3 regions of the Pannonibacter anstelovis genome follow, and region 3 is predicted to be linked to each of the others. Evidence: predicted binding sites of a transcription regulator. Region 3 holds the regulator's gene; each other region holds the start of a gene.

What was found. The regulator PhoB, encoded in region 3, activates phosphate uptake and scavenging genes when phosphate is short. The targets are predictions, from matches to a motif close to TGTCATNNANCTGTCAT.
Region 1: a site for PhoB is predicted at 3,762-3,778, ahead of V6L75_RS13395 (DUF2794 domain-containing protein). Genes of this name have one in related genera too.
Region 2: a site for PhoB is predicted at 1,937-1,953, ahead of V6L75_RS14095 (1-acyl-sn-glycerol-3-phosphate acyltransferase). Genes of this name have one in related genera too.

What each region holds. Positions count from the first base shown of each region.
Region 1 covers NZ_JBAKBF010000008.1:47,293-54,916, reverse strand. Annotated here, with positions in the region: tRNA gene V6L75_RS13430 (tRNA-Leu) at 75-161, opposite strand; gene V6L75_RS13425 (YqaA family protein) at 332-910, shown strand; gene V6L75_RS13420 (disulfide bond formation protein B) at 930-1,430, shown strand; gene V6L75_RS13415 (hypothetical protein) at 1,445-1,702, shown strand; gene V6L75_RS13410 (metallopeptidase family protein) at 1,729-2,169, shown strand; gene ppa (inorganic diphosphatase) at 2,227-2,763, opposite strand; gene V6L75_RS13400 (GNAT family N-acetyltransferase) at 2,893-3,432, opposite strand; gene V6L75_RS13395 (DUF2794 domain-containing protein) at 3,838-4,266, shown strand; gene V6L75_RS13390 (S8 family peptidase) at 4,352-6,388, opposite strand; gene V6L75_RS13385 (Bax inhibitor-1/YccA family protein) at 6,543-7,325, opposite strand; gene V6L75_RS13380 (ABC transporter permease) at 7,529-7,624, opposite strand, start outside.
Region 2 covers NZ_JBAKBF010000008.1:189,594-197,217, reverse strand. Annotated here, with positions in the region: gene recQ (DNA helicase RecQ) at 1-812, opposite strand, end outside; gene V6L75_RS14095 (1-acyl-sn-glycerol-3-phosphate acyltransferase) at 922-1,818, opposite strand; gene V6L75_RS14090 (MAPEG family protein) at 1,983-2,360, opposite strand; gene V6L75_RS14085 (LysR family transcriptional regulator) at 2,427-3,326, opposite strand; gene V6L75_RS14080 (DMT family transporter) at 3,452-4,363, shown strand; gene V6L75_RS14075 (LysR substrate-binding domain-containing protein) at 4,367-5,302, opposite strand; gene V6L75_RS14070 (acyl-CoA dehydrogenase) at 5,438-6,646, shown strand; gene V6L75_RS14065 (N-formylglutamate amidohydrolase) at 6,796-7,624, opposite strand, start outside.
Region 3 covers NZ_JBAKBF010000002.1:291,260-298,883, reverse strand. Annotated here, with positions in the region: gene argF (ornithine carbamoyltransferase) at 1-525, opposite strand, end outside; gene V6L75_RS04195 (aspartate aminotransferase family protein) at 528-1,730, opposite strand; gene V6L75_RS04190 (GcrA family cell cycle regulator) at 2,155-2,727, shown strand; gene phoB (phosphate regulon transcriptional regulator PhoB) at 2,929-3,627, opposite strand; gene phoU (phosphate signaling complex protein PhoU) at 3,665-4,375, opposite strand; gene pstB (phosphate ABC transporter ATP-binding protein PstB) at 4,415-5,212, opposite strand; gene pstA (phosphate ABC transporter permease PstA) at 5,227-6,561, opposite strand; gene pstC (phosphate ABC transporter permease subunit PstC) at 6,558-7,624, opposite strand, start outside.

The sequences.
Region 1 (7,624 bases), on a different contig from region 3:
ATGCAGATGAAGGGGGAGATACAAGACAAGACGCTGAAGTGGCAGAGCGTGTCTAACTATGCCGCTGAAAAGTGTGGTGCCCCTGGCCCGAATCGAACGGGCACTCCCTCACGGGAAACGGATTTTGAATCCGTCGCGTCTACCAGTTCCGCCACAGGGGCAGCGTCCTTGGAGCCGCGACTATAGCCAGACTGGCTTTGCCGTCAATCCACCGGTTTGGGCTTTCCCCGCTCCAATTGGCAATTGTTTGTTGCGCCGCGGAAAATATCCGCCCTGGCACCTCGTTCCCCCGATGACAAAAGCTCCGGCGGCGGCTATGCAGAATGTCATTATGCTTAGAAAACTCTACGATTGGACATTGTCCCTCGCCTCTGGCCCGCGCGCACCGCACGCGCTGGGGGTGGTTTCATTCATTGAAAGCTCGTTCTTTCCGATTCCACCGGATTTGCTGCTGATCCCAATGGTGGTCGCAAACCGCCACAAGGCCTGGTTCTACGCAGCCATTGCCACGGTCATGTCGGTACTGGGCGGCATTTTCGGCTATCTGATCGGCGCTTTCCTGTTCCATCAGGTCGCAGCGCCGATCCTGTCCTTCTATGGCTACATGGACAAGTTCGACCGCTTCAGCGAGATCTTCAACGCCTGGGGCTGGTGGTTTGTGTTCATTGCCGGCCTGACGCCATTTCCCTACAAGGTGATCACCATCGCTGCCGGTGTCACCGGCCTCTCCATGCCGGTCTTTGTCGTTGCCAGCATCGTGTCGCGCGGCATGCGCTTCTTCGCAGTTGCAGCGCTTCTGTATCTCTTCGGTGAACCGATCCGGAACTTCATCGAAAAGCGTCTCGGTCTCGTCTTCACGGTATTTGTGATTCTGCTTGTTGGCGGCTTCGCTGCTATCAAACTGCTCTGAAATCGGATGAGGATCTGAAATGACATCGCTTCAGCGGGCCAGGGCGGCCAATCTGCTTCTGCTTCTGGGGGGAACAGCCTCCATTGCGGCAGCTTGGGGCTTTCAGCTGATTGGCGGATATCTGCCCTGCAAGCTGTGCCTTGAGCAGCGTGTCCCGTATTATGTGGGGCTGCCGCTGGGTGTTCTGGCTCTGCTGGCTCTCATGACGCGCCGCACCGGCGTTGCCACGGTGCTGCTGCTTCTCGTGGCTGCGGTCTTTGCCTATGGGGCCGGACTTGGCGCCTATCAGGCCGGGGCCGAATGGGGCTTCTGGATGGGGCCATCCGACTGCGGTGGCGGCGGTGCCACTCCGAAGTCTGCGGCCAACATGCTGCAGGCGCTGCAGAACACCCGCGTGGTCTCCTGCACAGAGGCCAGCTGGCGTATGTTCGGCCTGTCCTTCGCTGGCTGGAACATGGTGGCCTCCGCAGGTGTTGCCATTCTGGCGCTGTTTGCAGGCTATCAGGCCCGCAAGGGCTGAGAGGGGACGCGGCCATGGGTGAGCGGGAGCGGCGTGCAAAAGCCAGGGAAGACGAGGCCAGACGGGCCCTGTCGCGCGTCCAGGCCGAGAGCGAGACCATCCTTGGCTCCACCACCAGCCGCATGGCCAGCCATGCCCAGCGTCACTTTGGCGCCGCCGACAAGAACCAGAACGACCGGATCGAGGTCTGGGGCACGCGCATCGGCCGCATCGCTGGCCTGCTGTTCGCGATTGGTCTGGTTATCTATCTGGTCAGCGCCTATCTGATGTGAACTGTAAGTTCACAAAGGGCGATTTGATGAGTGACCGGACAGGGGCGCCAGACCCGCAGATTTCAGCCATCGCGGCCATGGTGGCCCCGGGGCTGGACGCCTTCGAGGTCATGGTGCGTCAGGCCTATGCCCAGCTTCCCGAAGAGTTTCAGGCGCTTTGCGAGGGTTTGGTGATCACGGTTGCCGATTTTGCCGATGAGGAGATGCTGGAAAGCGTCGGCCTTGACGACCCCTTCGAATTGATGGGCCTGTTTCAGGGCGTGGGCCTCGCACAGGGCGGAGACATGCTCCATACGGGGCAGGAGCCAAACCATGTGTGGCTGTTCCGGCGCCCGATCCTCGACTATTGGGCCGAGCATGAAGAGCAGCTGGGTGACGTGGTGACCCATGTTCTGGTGCATGAGATCGGCCATCACTTCGGCCTGTCGGATGAGGATATGGAAGCAATCGAGGCCGCAGCGGGCTGACCCGCGCGGCCTCGTTGTACTTGTCCTGTACCGGGCACGAAACCCGGCATTACAGTGTCACTTGTCCTCGGCCTTGGCGCGCTCGATCGCCTCGACGATCAGCTGACGCGCCCTGTCCGGGCCTTCGATGCCAGTGACCTTGACCCACTTGCCGGGCTCCAGATCCTTGTAGTGCTCGAAGAAGTGCTTCACCTGTTCCATGGTGATCGCCGGCAGATCGTCGACCGACTTCACGTTTTCATAGCGGCGGGTCAGCTTGGTGCTGGGAACGGCAATGATCTTCTCATCCTGGCCGCTCTCGTCTTCCATCATCAGCACGCCGATCGGACGGCAGCTCATGATGGCGCCGGGGATGATCGGGCGCTGGTTGATGACCACGACGTCGATGGGGTCGCCATCGCCGCACAGGGTGTGGGGCACGAAGCCATAGTTCCCCGGATAGCGCATCGGGGTATAGAGGAAGCGGTCCACGTACATGGCACCTGCTGCCTTGTCCATCTCGTACTTGATCGGCTCGCCGCCGACCGGAACTTCGATGATGACGTTGATGTCTTCCGGCGGGTTCTTGCCGATCGGCACCGCATCAATACGCATGAGCTTGCTCCTTGAGTTGCTGCGCAGGTCTATTGCAGGGACCGCGCCGCGAAGCAAGGGGCAAGTGTGATACTGCGTTGAAATCCGGGCTTTTCGTCGTTGCAGGCAAAGGCAAACCGGTCTCCCGGATCAGCGGTCCGTTTCATGCCAGCAATAGATCGAAAGCTCCAGCCGCTTGCCCCCCGTCTGGTGCCAGGAGCGGCCGGTCAGCACACCGCCAAGGGCGGCATAGAAGCCGCAGGCCGGTTCATTGTCCGTCAGGACGCGCACCGCAAGGCCCTTGAGACCGCGCCGCTCAAGGCAGGTTCTGACGCTGGCAAACAATCTGCGGCCAAAGCCGAGGCCCTGATACTCCGGCTTGAGATAGAGCTCGTAGAGCTCTCCGGCGCAGCCGGTGCCCCGCATGCGGCAGGGGCCATAGCTGGCATAGCCAGCTACTTCGCCGGCCACTTCCAGCACCTCGATCTCGACGCCCTTGTCGATGGCGTCATGCCACCAGCCGCGGCTGCGGCGGGCGACAAAGCGCTCCAGGTCCAGCCCGTCGAGCATGCCCCGGTAGGCAAGGCGCCAAGCTTCGGCATGCACGGCAGCAAGGCTAGCCGTGTCATCATGTCTTGCGGGGCGCAGTTCCACGAGGCTCGTCGTCATCGGCAGATGATAGCCGGGCATGAGGCGAACGGGAAGCGGACAATGAAGGGAGACCGGTTGATCTGCCGCAACGGCAAATGAAAAGGGCCAGCACGAGTGCTGGCCCTTCAGGTGCCCGTTCGAATGTACTTCAGCACTGAACCTGATCAGCTCCGTTCCGGGGGGGCTGGGGGGCTAATGCGTACCGGAACCAGAACCGTTCAGGCCGAACGGGTATGATCATAAGATGGTGGGCCAACGTGGCGTGTGAAGGGCTCAATTGAGGCAAAAGCAAGGTATCTTTTCAGCTTTCCTGCGGCCTTGAATCCCTGCGACACGCAGGCTTGCCAGTGCGCCCCGCAAGGGGCATCATGACAACTCAATGACATATCCTCGCCGGCAGGCATCAGCAGGTTTGATTCCGCAGCAAGGTTGACGGGAGGTGGCATGAGCGAGAGCGAAGGTGATGCAGCCGGACAGCCGCAAGGCTTTCCTCTGGAGGTGCCCGTCCGGCCGGACAGTCCGCCCGGTTCCAGTGCCCAGTCCACCGTTCCGCAGACCCCGGCAAAACCCGTCGTTGCCTTTGACCGTAGAGAGCTCGACCAGATCCTGCGCATTTATGGCCGGATGGTCGCGGATGGAGAATGGCGGGACTATGCCATCGACCTGATGAAGGACCGGGCCGTCTTCTCCGTCTTCCGCCGCAGCAGCGAAATGCCGCTTTACCGGATCGAGAAGGACCCGAAGCTTGCCCGCCGCCAGGGCGCCTACAGCGTGGTGGCGACGGGCGGCATGGTGCTCAAGCGCGGGCATGAGCTGGCATCTGTTCTCAAGGTTTTTGAAAAGAAGCGCCATCTGCGGCTGGTGGATGCCTGAGCCCAGGCAGAGCGTATTCCTGCAACGCAGAAAGGCCTCAGGACGGTCTCGTCCTGAGGCCTTTCTTCCAGCTTTTCTTTAAGTCTCAGAAGCGCAGGCTCAGTTCGGCGTTGACCGAATGGGACTGGGCGTTGCGGCGCAGTTCACCGCCATAGGTCAGCTTGCCGGTCAGCTTCTGGCTGGCATTGGTGGCGGCAACACCAAGGTTGAGCCGTCCGATGTCACGGCCAAGATCAGGTGCCGCAACCTGGACAGATGTTCCCAGCACCTGAACCTGACGGCTGGCGGAAACCGGCCCCAAGGCGCGGGCATAGGCGATGTCCATCGTCGGGGTCACGCTGTAGCTGCCCAGTGCGATGGGCGTGGCCGACAGACGCAGGCCAACGCCGGTTTCCGAGCCCGTTGAGGTGGTGTTGCGCAGGCTGACGTTGAACACATCGGCCCCCGTTTCGTTGCCGGAGCCCAGCCACTGATGGCGGACGCGGCCGTGCACATAGGGCCGCGCCAGCAAACCTTCGGTTTCGAAGGTCATGCCAATGCGGGCTGAGGCCGAGAGGCCGAAATCATGCGTCCGTGTTTCACCGTTTACTGGCACGCTTGTGCCCGGCTCGATGATGTTGTTGCGGTTCGTGGTGCTCTCGAACCGCGAGAAGCTGGTGGCTGCTTCCAGGAAATACCGGTCATAGGTGTAGCCGCCGTAGAGCAGCGCATGCTGCCCGCCTATGCGTACACGATCGTCCGCGCTGTGCATGGAGGAAAGGCTGAAGCCGCCGGCCGCGCCGAGGCGCAGATTTTCGGTGGCGATGAATTCACCACCGATCAGCAGGCCCGCGCTGCGGCTGGTGGCTGCGGGCGCGGAAGCTGTGCCATCCATCAGGTTGAGGCCGGCAAGAGACTGCATCCAGAACCGCCGGCTCGCCTCGTTGGGCGCAGTGCCATTGGTGGATACGGCCACCGCCGGTCCAGACGGGTCAAGCAGGGCGCTGGCGCGCTGCTCCGTGATGCCCATAACCGTGTTGAAGGCCTGCTGCTGGACCTGAGATGTCCGAGAGAAGACGGCGGTCTTTGTGATGTGGCGATTGCTTGTCAATCGGTCGAGGTTGAGCAGACCCCAGCCATACCGGCTGTCGATGCCGGCGGCGCCGATGTCCGAGGCGGTCACCAGTACAAGGCGTGCCAGCTGCTCCGGGGTGGCATTGGGGTACATCTGCTGGGCGATGGCCAGCGCACCGGTGACGTGCGGGGCGGCCATCGAGGTCCCGGAGAAGCGCACATAGCCGCCGGTGTTGGCCGTGGAGTAGATGCCGCCGGTGTTCTCGTCATCGTCGCCACCCGGTGCTGCCAGGCACCACATCATCGTGACGCCGCACTGGTTGGCATAGGCAGCAGTTTTGCCATCGCGGCCTACCGAGGTCACGGCAATCCAGTTCGGTGTCAGTTCCGGGTAAAGGTAGGGCAGGGACGCCTCGACGCCCGCATCCGGCGAACGTTCATTGCCTGTCGCCCACACCAGAACGGCGCCTTGGCTGGCAGCTTCACGTGCCGCAAACAAAAGTTCCGACCTGTATTCTTCGAATTTGGCTCTGTCTTGAGCCAGATTGCCGGAAGGTTCGTAGACGTAGCTGCCCCAGGAATTATTGAAGATGCGAATACCATTTTCGAGGCCATACTCGAGCACCGAAGCTGCATAGTTGACCAGGATGTCGCCGTCCTCATCCATGATCGCAAGATTTGCGAGCTTCACGTCTGGAGCCACACCCATCATGCCAATGCCGTTGGCGGATGCTCCGATGATGCCCGCCACGTGGGTGCCGTGGCCATCGGCGTCCGTGAAGGTCGCCATCTCCTCAGAGCCGTTGTAGTTGAGGGCGCTGAGATTGGCGATCAGGTCGGGATGGCTGGCGAGGATGCCGGTATCCATGACACCAACCGTCACACCGGCTCCGGTATAACCACGGGAATGGGCAATTGGCGCGCCGGTCATCAGCAGACCCCACTGCGCTTCATACTCGTTGACTGGCACAAGCGGCGCTGCCTGTGTTGCCGCAAGGCCCAGGAAGAGGGTGGACGCTGCTGTCGCACCGAGCAGTGCGGAGCGCAGAAAATATGAATGTGTACGCATATCAGCCCTGAAAACCACTTGAACTGCCTTTGTATTCACCAGGGCAGCAGGCGGTGCAATCAATGCCCGGTGATGGCACTTTCCGGGTGGGCTTGAAGATAAAAAGGGCGCGGAGGTGATCCGCGCCCTTGAACTTTGCTGCTGTGTGCCGCGATTATTCGCGGTTGCCGAACAGCTGCAGCAGCATGACGAAGAGGTTGATGAAGTCGAGGTAGAGACGCAGGGCGCCCATGATCGACTTCTTGGTGGCCACTTCGCCGGTGTCGCCTTCGTAGTACATTTCCTTGATCTGCTGGGTGTCATAGGCGGTGAGGCCTGCGAACACCAGCACGCCGATCACCGAGACAGCGAACTGCAGGGCGGAAGACGCCAGGAAGATGTTGACCACCGAGGCAATGATGATGCCGATCAGGCCCATCATCAGGAACGAGCCCCAGCCCGACAGGTCCTTCTTGGTGGTGTAGCCGTAGAGGCTCAGCGCACCGAAGGAAGCGGCGGTGATGAAGAACACGCGTGCGATCGACCCGCCCGTGTAGACGAGGAAGATCGAGGACAGGGACGCACCCATGAGCGCGGCATAGACCCAGAAGCTGACCTGTGCGGTCGAGGCGCTCATGGACTGGATGCGCATGGAGAGGAAGAACACCATGCCAATCGGAGCCAGCATGATCAGCCACTTCAGCGGCGAGGCATAGAGCGCATAGCCAAGCTGCGAGAGCATCGTGCCGTTGCCGAGAACGGCAGCAGCAGCTGCCGGATCAGTGGTCGTCGCGAACTGGGCAAGGCCCAGAGCGATGAAGCCAGTGATGGCAAGACCGATGGTCATGTAGTTGTAGACGCCCAGCATGTAAGAGCGCAGGCCCTGGTCAATGCCGGCATCGGCGTAGCGGCCGGCGACCGCGTACGGTGCTTCATTTTTCCGGTCGAACGTCGACATAATAGTGTTTCCCCTTCATTAGGTTACGCGGGAGGGACACTCCCAAACCGCCTCGACGGAGCAAGTCCGTTTGCAGAAGAATATGGGCGGCGTTTGGTACCTGCACAAGGGCAAATGACCAAAAAACCGGGCTGGCGAAGATTACAAAATCTCCATCTGCGGCCTCCGGGGGCTGACGAAGCGCCTGAGGCCGTTCGTTGCGGTTAGAGATTGCGCAGCACGGGGGCAGGTTTCTTGCCCAGAACGCGCCAGGTGCCGATAAGGCCGAAGCCGACGGTCAGCACCAGCGCAGCAAGCGC
Region 2 (7,624 bases), on a different contig from region 3:
AGCCAGCCTGCGATATCTTCCACCTTGGCGCGGGACAGGCAGTAGACGATGCCGCTCTCGCCCTTGTGGCGCTTGAGGAAATCAAGAAGCTGCTGGCGCTGGTTCACCCGCTCGACAATCTCGTAGCGGATGTTGGGCCGGTCGAAGGAGGTGGTGAAGACCTGCGCCGTCTCCAGCTTCAACCGGACGCGGATGTCCTCCTGCGTATGCGGATCGGCCGTGGCGGTCAGTGCCACACGCGGCACGCCGGGATAGCGTTCCGCAAGGCTTGCGAGCTGCAGATATTCGGGCCGGAAATCATGCCCCCACTGGCTGACGCAATGGGCCTCGTCGATGGCAAAGAGCGAGATGGCCGCCCCATCCAGCAAGCGGGAGAAACCGGCCGTCGCCACCCGTTCGGGCGTCACATAGAGAAAATCCAGCGTGCCGTTGCGCAGATCTGCGGCAATGCGCGCCTGCTCTTCCGCAGGAACGGAGGAATTGAGCGCGGCAGCGCGCACGCCCGCACCCGTCAGCGCACCCACCTGGTCCTTCATCAGTGCAATCAGCGGCGAGATCACCACACCCGTTCCGGGGCGGCAAAGAGCGGGGATCTGGAAGCACATGGATTTGCCTGCGCCCGTGGGGAACAGCACCACCGCATCGCCCCCGGCGATCAGCGTGTCCACCACCTCGCGCTGGCGTCCGCGGAAACTGGGATAGCCGAACACATCTGCCAGAACCTGCGCAGGATCCTTCGCTGCGGGCGTGGCAGTGCCCTCAGGCGGTGCTGTATACTCTGTCCCGGCGAGACGAGGCTGTGCTTGCGGCATGAACAGGTGATTCCTTCGTCGCCGCACCATCCCCTATTCGCCCGCCCCGGGCAATGACAGCCTGTGGATGACCTGTGCAAGACCGCGAGTTTTTGCAGCGGGAGGGGCTTCAGAGGCCAAACCGCGCATCCGGATCCTGCGCCAGGATTTCGGCGCAGTGGATGCGGAGCTGGTTGGTGACTTCGGCAAGGTCGCCGTCCAGCTGGCCGGGTGCCAGTGGCTCGCCCACGTGGAAGCGGAAGTGGGCGTGCTTCTTGTTCAGAAGCTCGTTGAAGACGGTCATGTCGCGCAGTTCGATCGAGACCTTTGCGAGGAAATAGAACAGGCGGGAGTTGCGCGCGCCCATGTGGATCGGGACGACCGGCACTTGATGGCGGCGGGCAAGAGCCAGTGCCGAGGTCATCCATGGCCGCTCGGTCAGCCTGCCCTCGTTCATGTAGGCAAGGCGGCCCGACGGGAACAGCACCACGGCGCGGTTGCGTTCAAAGGCTGAAGCCGCGTTTCGAAGGGTCTCGCGTGTTTTCTCACGGGTCTTGAAGTCGGCCCGCCATTCCACCGGCACGATCATGTCGGCCAGGCGCGGATTGACCCGTACCGCATCCCGGTTGGCGAAGATGGAAATGTCCCGGCGCCGGTTCTTCACCGCATCATAAAGTGCGACACCGTCGGCTATTCCTGTCGGGTGGTTCGATACGAGGATGCAGGGGCCTTTTGCCGGGATGCGCTCCAAGCCCTTCACGGTCAGCTTCAGCTGCAACAGACTGGACAGGTGTGCGAAGACTTCTTCCGCAGGAAGGTTGGAAATGGCGTCGGCCATCTCCAGCGCATCGAAATAGCGCAGCATGCGGTAGGCTATGGGCCGGAACAGCGGCCACCAGGGAGCAGCCATCACGTGCTTGCCGCGTTCGGCGATCAGCACATCCACAATATGGCGCGACGGATCTTCCGCCTCTCCCGTGTGGCTCTGTGTCAGAAGGGCCGAATCAGGATGCTGGAAACGCGGCACGTGCACAATCCTCAAGACGGGCGAAAACAGCCCATTGACAGCCTGATGGTTACAGATCCAGACGGCAACCTGCAATGGCCATGAGCGGTCAGCCTTGCAGAGCCTTGTGACGGTAGTCTGTCACAAAACAGGCATTTTTGTCGCAGCCGGCCCTGGTCCTCCAATCAGCTCCAGACGGGACTGGTGAAAATCGCAACCGCACAGCCTGTTGCTGCAATCCAAACCAGCGACCGCAGGGTGGCCTTGTCCGCCCAGTAGCAGAGTATGTAAAGACCGCGCAGTCCGATGAAGGCGGCGGCCAGGACATCGATCCAGAACGGGTCGCCGCCCTGCTGAAAAGCCACGAGCACGGCGGCGGCAAACAGCGGAAAGGCCTCGAAGCCATTGGCTTGTGCCCCTTGCGCACGTGCCCTGAAGCCCTCGGCCCAGAAGGCCGGATCGCGCGGGCGGGCGTTGCTGAAGTCTCTGGTGAGTTTGGCGGGGACCACCGACAGGATGGGCAGGAAGGCGGCAACGAGCACGCACCAGATTGCAACTGGCATGGTGATGATCCTTTTGGGTGGTTGCTTAAGTTTGCATGTGGAGAGGTAACGTTTTGTGCTGCCCGGTCAATCTCTCAATGTGCCACGCAGTACATCGGCGATGAAACCGGCAAAGGCCCTGACCTTTGCCGGCACGTGGCGGCGCGAGGGGTAGACGGCGTTGATCGTCACCTCGCTCATATCCCATTCCGGCAGCAGCCGGACAAGCGTTCCCGCTGCCAGATCCGTTGCCACATAGGCCTGCGGAATGAGGCTGAGGCCAAAGCTTGCGCGCAGGGCATCCATGACGGCAAGGCTTGAAGAGACCTTGTAGCGCCCGCTCACCCGCTGCCGGTGCTCCTTGCCATTGCGGAAGAAGGTCCATTCGTCCGCGTGGCCGGACAAGGTGAAGCGGATGCACTCATGCCGGGCAAGATCTGCTGGCTCTTGAGGCGTGCCGGCGCGTGCCAGATAGGCAGGCGACGCGCAGAGAGCGTGTTTCAGCGTGCCGAGCTTCTTGACGATCAGGTCCCGGTCCTCATCCCGGCGTCCGCCGCGCAGGGCCATGTCGAAACCGTCCCGGACAAGGTCCACGCGCCGGTCGTCGAGATCAAGGTCGAGGGAGACCGCCGGATAGCGCGCCAGAAACTCAGGGATACGGCTGGTGATAAGGACAAGGCTGGACGTCATGGGTGCGCTCACTCGCAACAGCCCGGAAGGCTCTGAGCTGAGGTTGCCAACAGACTGCTGCGCCTCTTCCAGATCGTCCAGAACCCGGCGGATCTGGTCGAGATAAAGCGTGCCCGCTTCCGTCAGACTGAGGCGGCGGGTGGTGCGGTGAAAGAGCCTGGCGCCAAGATCGCTCTCCAGCTCTGAAATGGCCTTGCTGACGGCGGCCGGAGACAGGCTGTGGCTGCGGGCTGCAGCGGCAAAGCTGCCGAGCGTGGCGATGCTGCGAAACAGGCGGAGCCGGAGAATGCCGTCCATCAATTGTTCACTTCACGTTACGGATGAGTGTCTCAAGTTGCGTATTATCATCTTTTGCCTCGTGAATTATCACTGATCTCCAGCGGCAGCCACCTGAGGCCGGGCCGCATTGCACTGGATCTGACATGAATTCCCGCCTGAACGCCCATATGACGCTGCTCCTCACCGCGCTTGCACCTGCCATCTGGGGCAGCAGCTACATCGTCATCACCGAGATGCTGCCGCCGGACCGGCCACTGACGCTGGCGCTCCTCAGGGCACTGCCTGCAGCTCTTCTTCTGCTGCTGATCGTCCGCCAGCTGCCGCGCGGGCGCTGGATCTTCCGGGTGCTGGTGCTGGGGGCGCTCAACTTCTCCATCTTCTGGACCTTGATGAATGTGGGGGCCTACCGCCTGCCGGGCGGTGTGGCGGCGACACTGGGGGCAATGCAGCCGCTTATCGTGCTGGTGCTGGCGCGCTTCCTGCTCAACGGGCGGCTGACCTGGCTGGCCGTTCTGGCGGGTGTTGCCGGTGTCATCGGCGTCGGCATGCTGATGCTGAAGCCCACGGCGGCGCTTGATCCCATCGGCCTTCTGGCAGCAGGGGCCGGTGCTGTCTCCATGGCGCTGGGCACGGTGATGACCCGCTACTGGAAGCCGGAAGTGAGCCCGCTCACCCTGACCGCCTGGCAGCTGGCTGCCGGTGCCCTCCTGCTGGCTCCTGCCGCGCTCATCACGGAACCGGCCCTGCCACCGCTGACGGGCTGGAACATTGCGGGCTTTGCCTACATGACCTTCATTGGCGCAGGCCTGACCTATCTTCTGTGGTTCCGGGGCATCGGTCTGCTCGGTCCTTCGGCAATCGCGCCGCTGGGCCTGCTCAGCCCGCTGATGGCGGTGATCCTCGGCTGGGCCATTCTGGACCAGACCCTGAGTGCGGTGCAGATTGCCGGTATGGTGCTGGTGCTGGGCAGCATTCTGGTGGGCCAGCACGCCGGGCAGCTGGCCCAGCGGCGTCCGCCTGCCAGTCTTGCGAGCCCCGTCAGCCGGCAGGTTTAGGGCTTAGCCCGGAAGCTGGCTTTCGCGGCTGGTGCGGGAGGTGCGGGCTTCCTCGTGCAGCCAGGCGCGGAAAGCTGCGACCACCGGGCGCAGGGTCCGGTCCTGCGGATAGACGAAGTGATAGGCGGTCTTCTGGTCCAGCGGCTGACCGAACAGGCGCACCAGACGGCCGCTTGCCAGTTCCTCGTCGATGAAAAGCCGGGGCATCAGCGCAACGCCGAGGTGATGTGCGGCAGCTTCCGCGATCATGCCGAACTGCTCGAAGCGCGGGCCCTGATAGGCTGTTTCCGTCTCCACCCCCATGGCGGCGAACCAGTCGCGCCAGGCCATGGGCCGCGTGGAGAGCTGCAGGCGGGGCACCTTCAGCAGGTCACGCGGCTCGCTGATCATGTGCCGGTCGCGGAACGTGCGCGAGGCCACGACCACAGACTCCTCCGGGAACAGCGGCTCCACAATGGCGCCTGCCCAGATCGGGTCGCCATGGTGGATCGCGCCGTCAAAGGGCTCCTCGGCAAAATCGAAGGGCCGCAGGCGGATGGAGATGTTGAGCGCAGCTTTCGGCGTCCGCCGCAGGAACTCGGCAAGTCGGGGGGCGAGCCAGCGGGTGCCGAAAGTGGGCAGAACCGCCAGATTGAGCACATCGGCACTGCCGGCAAAGGACATGACCTGCCGTGTGGCATCGCCCAATTGGTCCAGCGCACCGCGCACCTCATGCAGGTAAAGCCGCCCGGCATCGGTCAGCACCACGCGCTGGCGAACGCGGGCAAACAGCGGCACGCCCAGCCTCTGCTCCAGATGGCGGATCTGCTTGGAAATCGCGCCCTGTGTCAGGTGAAGCTCCTCCGCTGCGCGGGTGAAGCTTTCATGCCTGGCCGCGCACTCGAAGGCGATCAGGGCATCTGCGGGCGGCAGAAAGGCGCGTTTGACCATCAGGTTCATTCCGTTGGCTCATGACTTGCGGAGAACTTATCTCTTCCCGTACCTGCTGTCAGCAGGCATAGTCCGCGCAATTCCAGCGTTTGCCTCACATGGGGGTGTGGCGCTGAGACTTGATACATGAGACGGAGGAATGTGATGGCAGCTCTCAAGTCCGATCCCACCGGTGGCGGCACCTTTGCCTGGGAAGATCCCTTCCTGCTGCGCGAGCAGCTGAGCGAGGACGAGATCCTCATCATGGAAACCGCCCGCGCCTATGCGCAGGACAAGCTGCTGCCGCGCGTGCTTGAAGCCTATGCCCACGAGAAGACCGACCGCGAGATCTTCAACGAAATGGGTGAGCTTGGCCTGCTCGGCGTCACCCTGCCGGAAGAATACGGCTGTGCCGGTGCATCCTACGTTTCCTATGGCCTCGTTGCCCGCGAAATCGAGCGCGTTGACAGCGGCTACCGCTCGATGAACTCGGTGCAGTCCTCGCTGGTGATGTATCCGATCTATGCCTACGGCTCCGAAGAACAGCGCAAGAAGTATCTGCCCAAGCTCGCCTCGGGCGAGTTCGTCGGCTGCTTCGGCCTGACCGAGCCGGATGCAGGCTCCGATCCGGCCGGCATGCGCACCCGCGCCGAGAAGATCGACGGCGGCTACCGGCTCAAGGGCTCCAAGATGTGGATCTCCAACTCGCCGATCGCCGATGTGTTTGTGGTCTGGGCCAAGTCCGAAGCCCATGACGGAGCCATCCGCGGCTTTGTGCTGGAGAAGGGCATGAAGGGGCTGTCTGCTCCGAAGATTGGCGGCAAGCTTTCCCTGCGTGCGTCCATTACCGGCGAAATCGTCATGGACGGTGTGGAAGTCTCCGAAGACGCGCTGCTGCCGAATGTTTCCGGCCTCAAGGGTCCGTTCGGCTGCCTCAACCGCGCCCGCTACGGCATTTCCTGGGGTGCCATGGGCGCCGCCGAAGACTGCTGGCACCGTGCCCGCCAGTATGGCCTCGACCGCAAGCAGTTCGGCCGTCCGCTGGCCCAGACGCAGCTGTTCCAGAAGAAGCTGGCTGACATGCAGACGGAAATCGCGCTCGGCCTGCAGGGTTCGCTGCGCGTCGGCCGCCTGTTCGACGAGGGCAAGGTGGCACCGGAAATGATCTCCATCGTCAAGCGCAACAATTGCGGCAAGGCGCTGGATATAGCCCGTCAGGCCCGCGACATGCACGGCGGCAACGGCATTCAGGAAGAATATCACGTGATGCGTCACGCGCAGAACCTGGAAACCGTCAATACCTATGAAGGCACGCATGATGTGCATGCCCTCATCCTGGGCCGCGCCCAGACCGGTCTTCAGGCTTTCTTCTGAAGATTGCCATCAGGTCATTGAGATTGCGGCGCCATCCGTGCCGCTTTCCCTATTCCGGCCGGACGGCCCGGTGTTCAGGTCCCCACCACCTGAGGCCCGGCTGCTCCGGCCGGAAGCCGTTTCACAGCAACAGTTGTGACTGGCTGTTTTCAGTCTTCCAGCAGGTCCGGCAGATGGTCCAGCAGCACGCGGGCTGGGGCCTTGCGCTTGCCATTGGCCCATTCGATCAGCTTCTGGCAGAAATTGCGCAGGGCAAGGCGGCTCTGGCGCACCCGTTCCCTGTCCATCTCGAAGGGCGGATTTTCGTGGCGGATATAGGACCTGAGCGCCAGCGCCAGCGTGAGCACATGCACGCCGCCTGAGGGGTTGCCATAAGTCTGGGCGATATAGCCGCCGCTTACCGCATCATTTTCCGAAAAGGTCTTGTCGGTGAAGTCATGCAGCATGGTCATGCTGAGGCTGGCCACATCCTCGTGGCAGCTGCGGCCATGGAGGGTGCCGATGTTGACCAGCGGCAGATCGCCCGGATAACGCCCCTTGATGCGGCTGCGCATGGATTGCAGGCTGATCACCGTGATGCGGCCATGTATGGCGCGCAGCCGCCGGATCTGGGCACTCAGCGCGTCGTGGAACGGGGCATGATAGAGCCGCCGCCGCTCGTCCATCTCGAAGCGGCCCGGATCTTCGTCAGGCAAATAGACCCGCTTGCCGTCCAGTGTAAGCACAGGGCAGATGGACAGTGCGCCATCCTCGAACGGGCGGCCAAAGCTGGCCGGGTCACCGTCCACATCCACGACCAGGCGGGAAATGGGGGTTGATATCACCGTCGCCTGAATGTCTTCGGCAAAATCCACCAGCTGGTCCATGTGCCAGGAGGCGTCGGCCTGCAGCCGCCCCGTTGCGGACAGGCGCTTGTCGATAGAAGGCGGGATCCGCAGGCCGGAGTGGCCAATGCAGAGGATCAGCGGCGCAGAATGT
Region 3 (7,624 bases):
CGGAGCAGCATGCACCCAGGAGGCCAGCACATTGTTGCTGTCGCCGGTCCAGGCCACCGACTTGCCCTTGATGGAGCCGCGATGCTCTTCAAAGGTCATCAGATCGGCCATGATCTGGCACGGATGCGAACGTTTGGTCAGGCCATTGATGACCGGAACGGTGGCATTTTCCGCCAGCTCGGTCAGGTCATCGTGATTGAGGATGCGGATCATGATGGCATCAACGAAGCGGGACAGCACCCGGGCGGTGTCGGCGATGGTCTCGCCCCGGCCCAGCTGCATTTCCGCACCGGTCAGCATCAGCGTTTCACCGCCAAGTTCACGCATGCCCACATCAAAGGAAATACGGGTGCGGGTGGAGGGCTGCTCGAAGATCATCGCCAGCACCTTGCCGGCCAGCGGGCCTTCACCACGGCGGACACCGTTGCGCTCTGCCTTCAGCTTGCGCCCGAGGGCCAGAATTCCGCGCAGTTCCTCACCGTCAAACTGCGTCAGATCGAGGAAATGACGCCCATTCGCAGACATGTTCACACCCCATCCCCTTCCTTGGCCAGACCGGCCTCCACGGCCGCTGCGGCCGCCTCGATGCGGGCCACAGCCTCGCCGATTTCCTCATCCGTGATCGTCAGCGGCGGCAGGATGCGCAGCACGTTGTCGCCGGCAGGAACCGCCAGCAGCCCATTGGCACGCACCTTCGCCAGCACATCCGTATTCGGACAGGCACATTTGATACCAAGCATCAGGCCGCGCCCGCGGACATCCTCAAACACCTTGGGATGAGCGTCGATGACGGCGGCCAGCCGCTGTTTCAGCAGCAAGCCCTTGCGCTGCACTTCTTCCAGGAAGCCGGGCTCCAGAACGACATCCAGCACTGCATTGCCCACAGCCATGGCCAGCGGGTTGCCGCCGAAAGTGGTGCCATGTGTGCCGGGAACCATGCCGGCGGCAGCGGCTTCCGTAGCAAGGCAGGCACCCATGGGGAAACCACCGCCGATACCCTTGGCAACAGCCATCAGGTCCGGCGTGACCCCCGCCCATTCATGGGCAAAGAGCTTGCCCGTACGGCCAACGCCGGTCTGGATCTCGTCGAAGATCAGCAGCAGGCCTTCGGCATCGCAGATCTCGCGCAGCTTGCGCAAGAACTCTGCATCCACCTCGCGCACGCCGCCCTCACCCTGAATAGGCTCGATGCAAAGCGCTGCGGTGGTGGGGCCGATGGCCGCCTTCAGCGCGTCCAGATCGCCGGTCTTGACCTGGTCAAAACCCGGCGCCTTGGGGCCGAAGCCTTCCATATATTTAGCCTGACCGCCCGCCGCGATGGTGGCAATCGTCCGGCCATGGAAAGCGCCTTCAAAGGTGATGATGCCTATCCGCTCCGGGCGGCCATTGACGTAATGATAGCGCCGCGCCGTCTTGATGCAGGCTTCCATTGCCTCAGCGCCGGAGTTGGAAAAGAACACCCGGTCCGCAAAGGTCGCATCCACCAGCCGCTGGCCAAGCTCTTCCTGCCCTGCAACCTTGTAGAGGTTGGAAATGTGCCACAGCTTCTCGGCCTGCGCCTTCAGCGCATTGACGAGATGGGGATGGGAATGACCAAGTGCATTCACCGCGATTCCCGACCCGCAGTCGAGAAAGCGTCGCCCGTCAGCGGTCTCCAGCCAGACGCCTTCTCCGCGGACGAAATCCAGGTCCGCCCGTGCGTATGTGCCGAAAAGTGCCGACGCAGTCATTTCCCTTGCTCCTTCAGGTAGTTAAGCGCGCCTTCCGCATAGGGTTCATGCCAGGGCGTCTACCATCAACGGGTTCTCAAAACGAACTGTGCCGCCCTCACAGGCGGCACACCGAACAAGGACCGTTTATACAACGGTCTTGCCTATGGGTGTCAATGCAAATGGCGCATTTCCGCCATTACCGCAGATGGTAAAAGTCAACCCCGGTTATCTGGGGAAAAGTCGTTTCGTCCCCGGTTCATGTTTGCCCCCAACTTGCCTCGCCTTCGCCGCCCATTGTAGTGTCCAACCAGTCGGATACGACATGTCGTGCTGTAGTTCACCAAATCATACTGGATATGGCCACTAAGGCGCGGATCACGCGTGCCTTAATTCATGGTTAATGCGTAAAATTCTACAGCCGCAAACGTACGGGGTGCGACAGATGAGCTGGACTGACGAACGCGTAGATCTCTTGAAGAAGCTTTGGACGGACGGTCTGAGCGCGAGCCAGATTGCTGCCGAGCTTGGCGGTATCACGCGCAACGCTGTCATCGGCAAGGTGCACCGCCTGGGCCTGTCAGGCCGGGCGAAGACTACTGCACCAGTCGCCAAGCAGCGCCGCCCGCGCAGCGCAACCGCGCCGGTGACGGCCACTGCCGTGCCGCAGCAGACCACGGTGCAGGCAACTTCTACCATCCGCACGCCTTCGGCTGCCACGCCGCAGCTGCGCGGCGCCACTGCGCTGAAAATGGCCCCGCAGGAAGATGTGGCCATCGAAGTTGAAGCCGCACCGCTGGCCGAGCTGGTACCTTTCACGGAGCGCGCGACGATCCTCACCCTCACCGAGCGCACCTGCAAGTGGCCGATCGGTGATCCGTCCTCGCCGGACTTCTATTTCTGCGGACGCCATTCCGAGCCGGGCGTGCCCTACTGCACGCACCATTGCCGTGTTGCCTACCAGCCGGTCAACGACCGCCGCCGCGCCGCGCCGGACAAGAAGGCCCTTCGCGGCTGATTTTCGAGGGGGCCAACCAGCACCCCACCGGCTCCCTCACCCAATCAAGCCTGCCCGTTGCGGCAGGCTTTTTTGCTGCCTGGAAGTCCGGGGTATTTGTTGAGCGGCTTAGAACGCCGGCGCAAAAGTGGCGTGCTTTTCCAAAAGCCAAAAGGCCCGCATGGATGGCGGGCCTTTCCAGACTAATTGCAGCAGAGCGGATCAGCTCGCCACGGCGAACTGGTCGTTGAAGGCATAGCCGGCACCGCGAACGGTGCGGATCGGATCCTTCACCTTGCCCTTGTTGATGGCCTTGCGCAGGCGGCCGACATGAACGTCGACGGTGCGCTCATCCACATAGACATCATGCCCCCACACGCCATCCAGCAGCTGCTCGCGGGAGAAGACCCGGCCGGGAGAGGTCATGAGGAACTCCAGCAGGCGGAACTCGGTCGGCCCCAGGTGGATTTCCTTGCCATTGCGGCGGACGCGGTGGGTTTCCTTGTCGAGCTCCAGGTCACCGGACCTCAGCATGGTGGACACCACTTCCGGCCGGGCCCGGCGCAGGATGGCGCGCACGCGGGCCATCAGCTCAGGGATCGAGAAGGGTTTCACCACGTAGTCATCGGCGCCGGTGGCAAGGCCGCGGATACGCTCCGCCTCCTCACCGCGTGCCGTCAGCATGATGATCGGCAGGCGTTCGGTTTCTGACCGGGCGCGGACACGGCGGCACAGCTCGATGCCGGAAAGTCCCGGCAGCATCCAGTCCAGCAGCAGAAGGTCCGGCTGCGTTTCCCGCAGCCGGATCTCGGCGTCATCTCCCCGGTCACAGGAGTCCACGTCGTAGCCTTCCGCTTCCAGATTGTAGCGCAGCAGAAGGCTAAGTGGCTCTTCGTCTTCAACGATAAGAACCTTGGGCATGGCAATATGCTCCGGACGTCACTTGCAGGCAGGCAGATCAGGCGCCTTCGTTTTCGGCAATACCCATCTCGTCAATCTTCCGGCGGGCTTCCAGCAGCTGGTCCCCTGTCACCATGAAGTAGACATTTTCGGCGATGTTGGTGGCATGGTCACCAATGCGCTCGATGTTCTTGGCACAGAACAGCAGGTGCGCGCACTGGGTGATCTTGCGCGGATCTTCCATCATGTAGGTCAGCAGTTCGCGGAACAGCGAGGTGTAGATCGCATCCACTTCATCGTCGCGCTCGCGCACGGCTTTGGCAGCTTCTGCATCACGGCCCGTGTAGGCGTCCAGCACCGACTTCAGCTGGCCCAGCGCCAGTTCGGACATGTGTTCAACACCGAAGGCCGCCTTCTTGGAATTGAAGACACCGTCGATGGCAATGACACGCTTGGCGATGTTCTTGGCAAGGTCTCCAACGCGCTCCAGATCGTTGGCGATACGGCCAGCGGCCATGATCTCGCGCAGATCCTGCCCCATCGGCTGGCGCAGAGCGACGATGCGGATGAATTTCGCTTCGATCTCCTGCTGCATCTCGTCCAGCTTGGCATCGGCCTGAACCGTGGCCTGTGCCTTGGCCAGATCATGGGTGAGCAGCGCGGTGACTGCATCATTCACCAGCTTCTCCGCCAGACCGCCCATTTCGGCGACCCGGCCGGCCAGGGCGCGCAGTTCCTCGTCATACGAGCTAACGGTATGCTCGGACATGTCGTGTTCCTCTCAAATTCTCGAGCGCAAGATCCAGTATCAGCCAAAACGGCCGGTGATGTAATCCTGCGTGCGCTTGTCCTGCGGGTTGGTGAAGATGTCCTGCGTCGCGCCTTCCTCGACCAGATTGCCGAGATGGAAGAAAGCCGTGCGCTGGGATACACGGGCAGCCTGCTGCATGGAGTGCGTCACGATCACGATGGTGAAGTTGGCACGCAGCTCGTCGATCAGCTCTTCGACCTTGGCAGTTGCGATCGGATCAAGGGCCGAGCAGGGCTCGTCCATGAGGATCACTTCCGGGCTGACGGCGATGGCGCGGGCAATGCAGAGGCGCTGCTGCTGGCCACCGGAAAGACCCGTACCCGGACCATCAAGACGGTCCTTCACTTCGTTCCACAGACCTGCCTTCTGCAGCGAGGCAGAAACCACTTCATCGAGCTCCGCCTTGTTGCGCGTCAGCCCGTGAATGCGCGGGCCGTAGGCCACATTCTCGTAGATCGACTTGGGGAACGGGTTCGGCTTCTGGAACACCATGCCGACCTTGGCGCGCAGCTGCACCGGGTCGACCTTGGGGTCGTAGATGTTCTCACCGTCGATCAGAATGTCACCCTCGACGCGGCAGATGTCGATGGTGTCGTTCATGCGGTTAAGTGTGCGCAGGAAGGTGGACTTTCCGCAGCCCGACGGACCGATGAAGGCGGTCACGGAACGGGGCTGAATCTTGATGTCCACGTCTTTGATGGCGTGCTTGTCGCCATAATAGACCTGAACCTTCTGGGCGACGATCTTGGGTTCTGCGTGGGTCACGCCGTTCTCCACATTTGCGCTGACATTCATCGGTAATCCCTTTCTTACCAGCGGCGCTCGAAGCGGCGGCGCAGGACAATGGCAACCAGGTTCATTACGATCAGGAACACCAGCAGTACGATGATGGCTCCAGAGGCCCGCTCGACGAAAGCCGGATCACCGCGCTGGGTCCAGTTGTAAACCTGCACGGGCAGAGCGGCTGCCGGGTCGAAGAAACCTTCCGGCGGAGCTGCCGGGAAGCTCCGGACGAATGACACCATGCCGATCAGCAGCAGCGGCGCGGTTTCGCCAAGAGCCTGAGCCAGACCGATAATGGTGCCCGTGAGAATGCCCGGAGCTGCAAGAGGCAGGACGTGGTGGAAGATGGACTGCATCTTGGAGGCACCAACGCCCAGCGCGGCATCGCGAATGCTCGGAGGAACAGCACGCAGCGCCGCACGGGTAGCGATGATGATCGTGGGGATCGTCATCAGCGTCAGAACCAGACCGCCAACCAGTGAGGCAGACTGCGGCAACCCGACGAAATTGATGAACACAGCCAGGCCAAGGATACCAAACACGATGGACGGTACCGCAGCGAGGTTGGAGATGTTCACCTCGATCAGATCGGTAAACCAGTTTTTCGGTGCAAACTCCTCGAGATAGATCGAGGCGGCAACACCAATCGGCACGGCCAGCACGAGCACGATCAGCATCATGTAGGTTGAGCCGATGAGTGCAATTCCAAGGCCAGCGGCTTCCGGCCGCAGATCTGATGCATCGGGGCCAAAGAAGAAGTCCCAGTTAAATCCTACGCTCATCAAACCAGAAGCACGCATTTTGTCTGCAAGCTGCAACTGCTCAGGAGAAATGTTGCTGTCCAGCTTTGCGCTTTCCATCGTCACACGGCCCTTGAAATAGCCGTCGACGCGGCCATTGGCAAAAGCCTTGAACGAAATGGTCTGTCCGACGAGCTGCGGGTCTGCAAGCACCATGTTACGCAGCGTGGCGGGCGCCTCCTTCGAGACGAGGTCAAAGATGTCCTTGGCGGACATGCCACCCGTATCGATGCCATCACGCTTGAGTGTCTCCAGCAGAGACTTCTGGATCAGATTGCCGTAGCCAACCGTGCTGACCTTCTTCAGGTCTTCAAGATCCCTGTTGCCGGCCTTGTCGAGAACAGAAGCATCCAGCGTCACGTCAATCGTCACGAATGTCTGCCTGAACGCAGCAAGACCGCTGGCCAGAACTGAAGAAAGCAGGATGACGAGGGACAACAGGCCAATTATGACGGCCGCCATCCCATACATCCGGAACCGGCGCTCAGCGGCGTTTCTGCGTCTCGTTCGCGCGTCCGGATTGTAAATCGACTTGAATGAAGCAGTATCGACGCTGGTCATTCGTATTGCTCCCGGTATTTGCGCACGATGTAAAGAGCGACGACATTCAGTCCAAGTGTGAAAACAAAGAGTGTCATGCCCAGAGCAAAAGCGACAAGAGTTTCCGGTGACGCGAATTCTGTATCGCCAGTCAACTGGCTAACAATTTTCACTGTCACCGTTGTCATCGCTTCGAAGGGATTGAGGCCAAGTCTGGCAGCTGCGCCTGCTCCCATGACCACAATCATCGTCTCGCCAATTGCGCGGCTCGCGGCCAGCAGGATGGCGCCAACAATGCCGGGCAATGCCGCAGGCATCACAACCTGGCGGATCGTCTCGGATCTTGTAGCCCCGAGGCCATAAGCACCGTCACGCAGTGACTGCGGTACGGCATTGATGATGTCGTCTGACAAGGAAGACACGAACGGGATCAGCATGATGCCCATAACGAGACCGGCTGTCAGCACGGAGGAAGACGAATTGCCGAGGCCCATGGGCTGGGCGAAATAGTCACGCAGGAAAGGCCCGACAGTGATCAGGGCAAAGAGGCCGTAAACAATGGTCGGAATTCCCGCAAGCAATTCGAGCAGTGGCTTTGCAACACCGCGTACAGGCCTGGATGCATATTCCGACATGTAAATTGCAGCGTAAAGGCCAACTGGCACCGCGAAAAGAAGTGCTACCAACGAGACATAGAACGTACCCCAGAGCAGCGGAATAATGCCAAGCTCTGACCCGCCACGGAACTGCGGGTTCCAGACTGTACCGAAGAAGAAATCAAGCGCCGGGTACATCTGGAAGAAATTATAGGTCTCGAACACGAGAGAAGAAACAATACCGAAGGTCGTGAGAACAGCGACCAGAGATGCTGCAAGCAGCATGGAGCGAGTGAACTGTTCGGAGACGTTCCGGGCGCGGAACTCAGGCTTGATCCTGAGGACCGAGAAGACGAGCCCTGCGACAGCCATTGCGATCACTGCAATGGTCATCAACATGCGCGACGTGTTGGTCATGGACCGGTAGGTTTTGGCAATCTCGAAGACATCAGCGCGCACATCAGAGCCAAGAGCGACGCCAGCGTCGG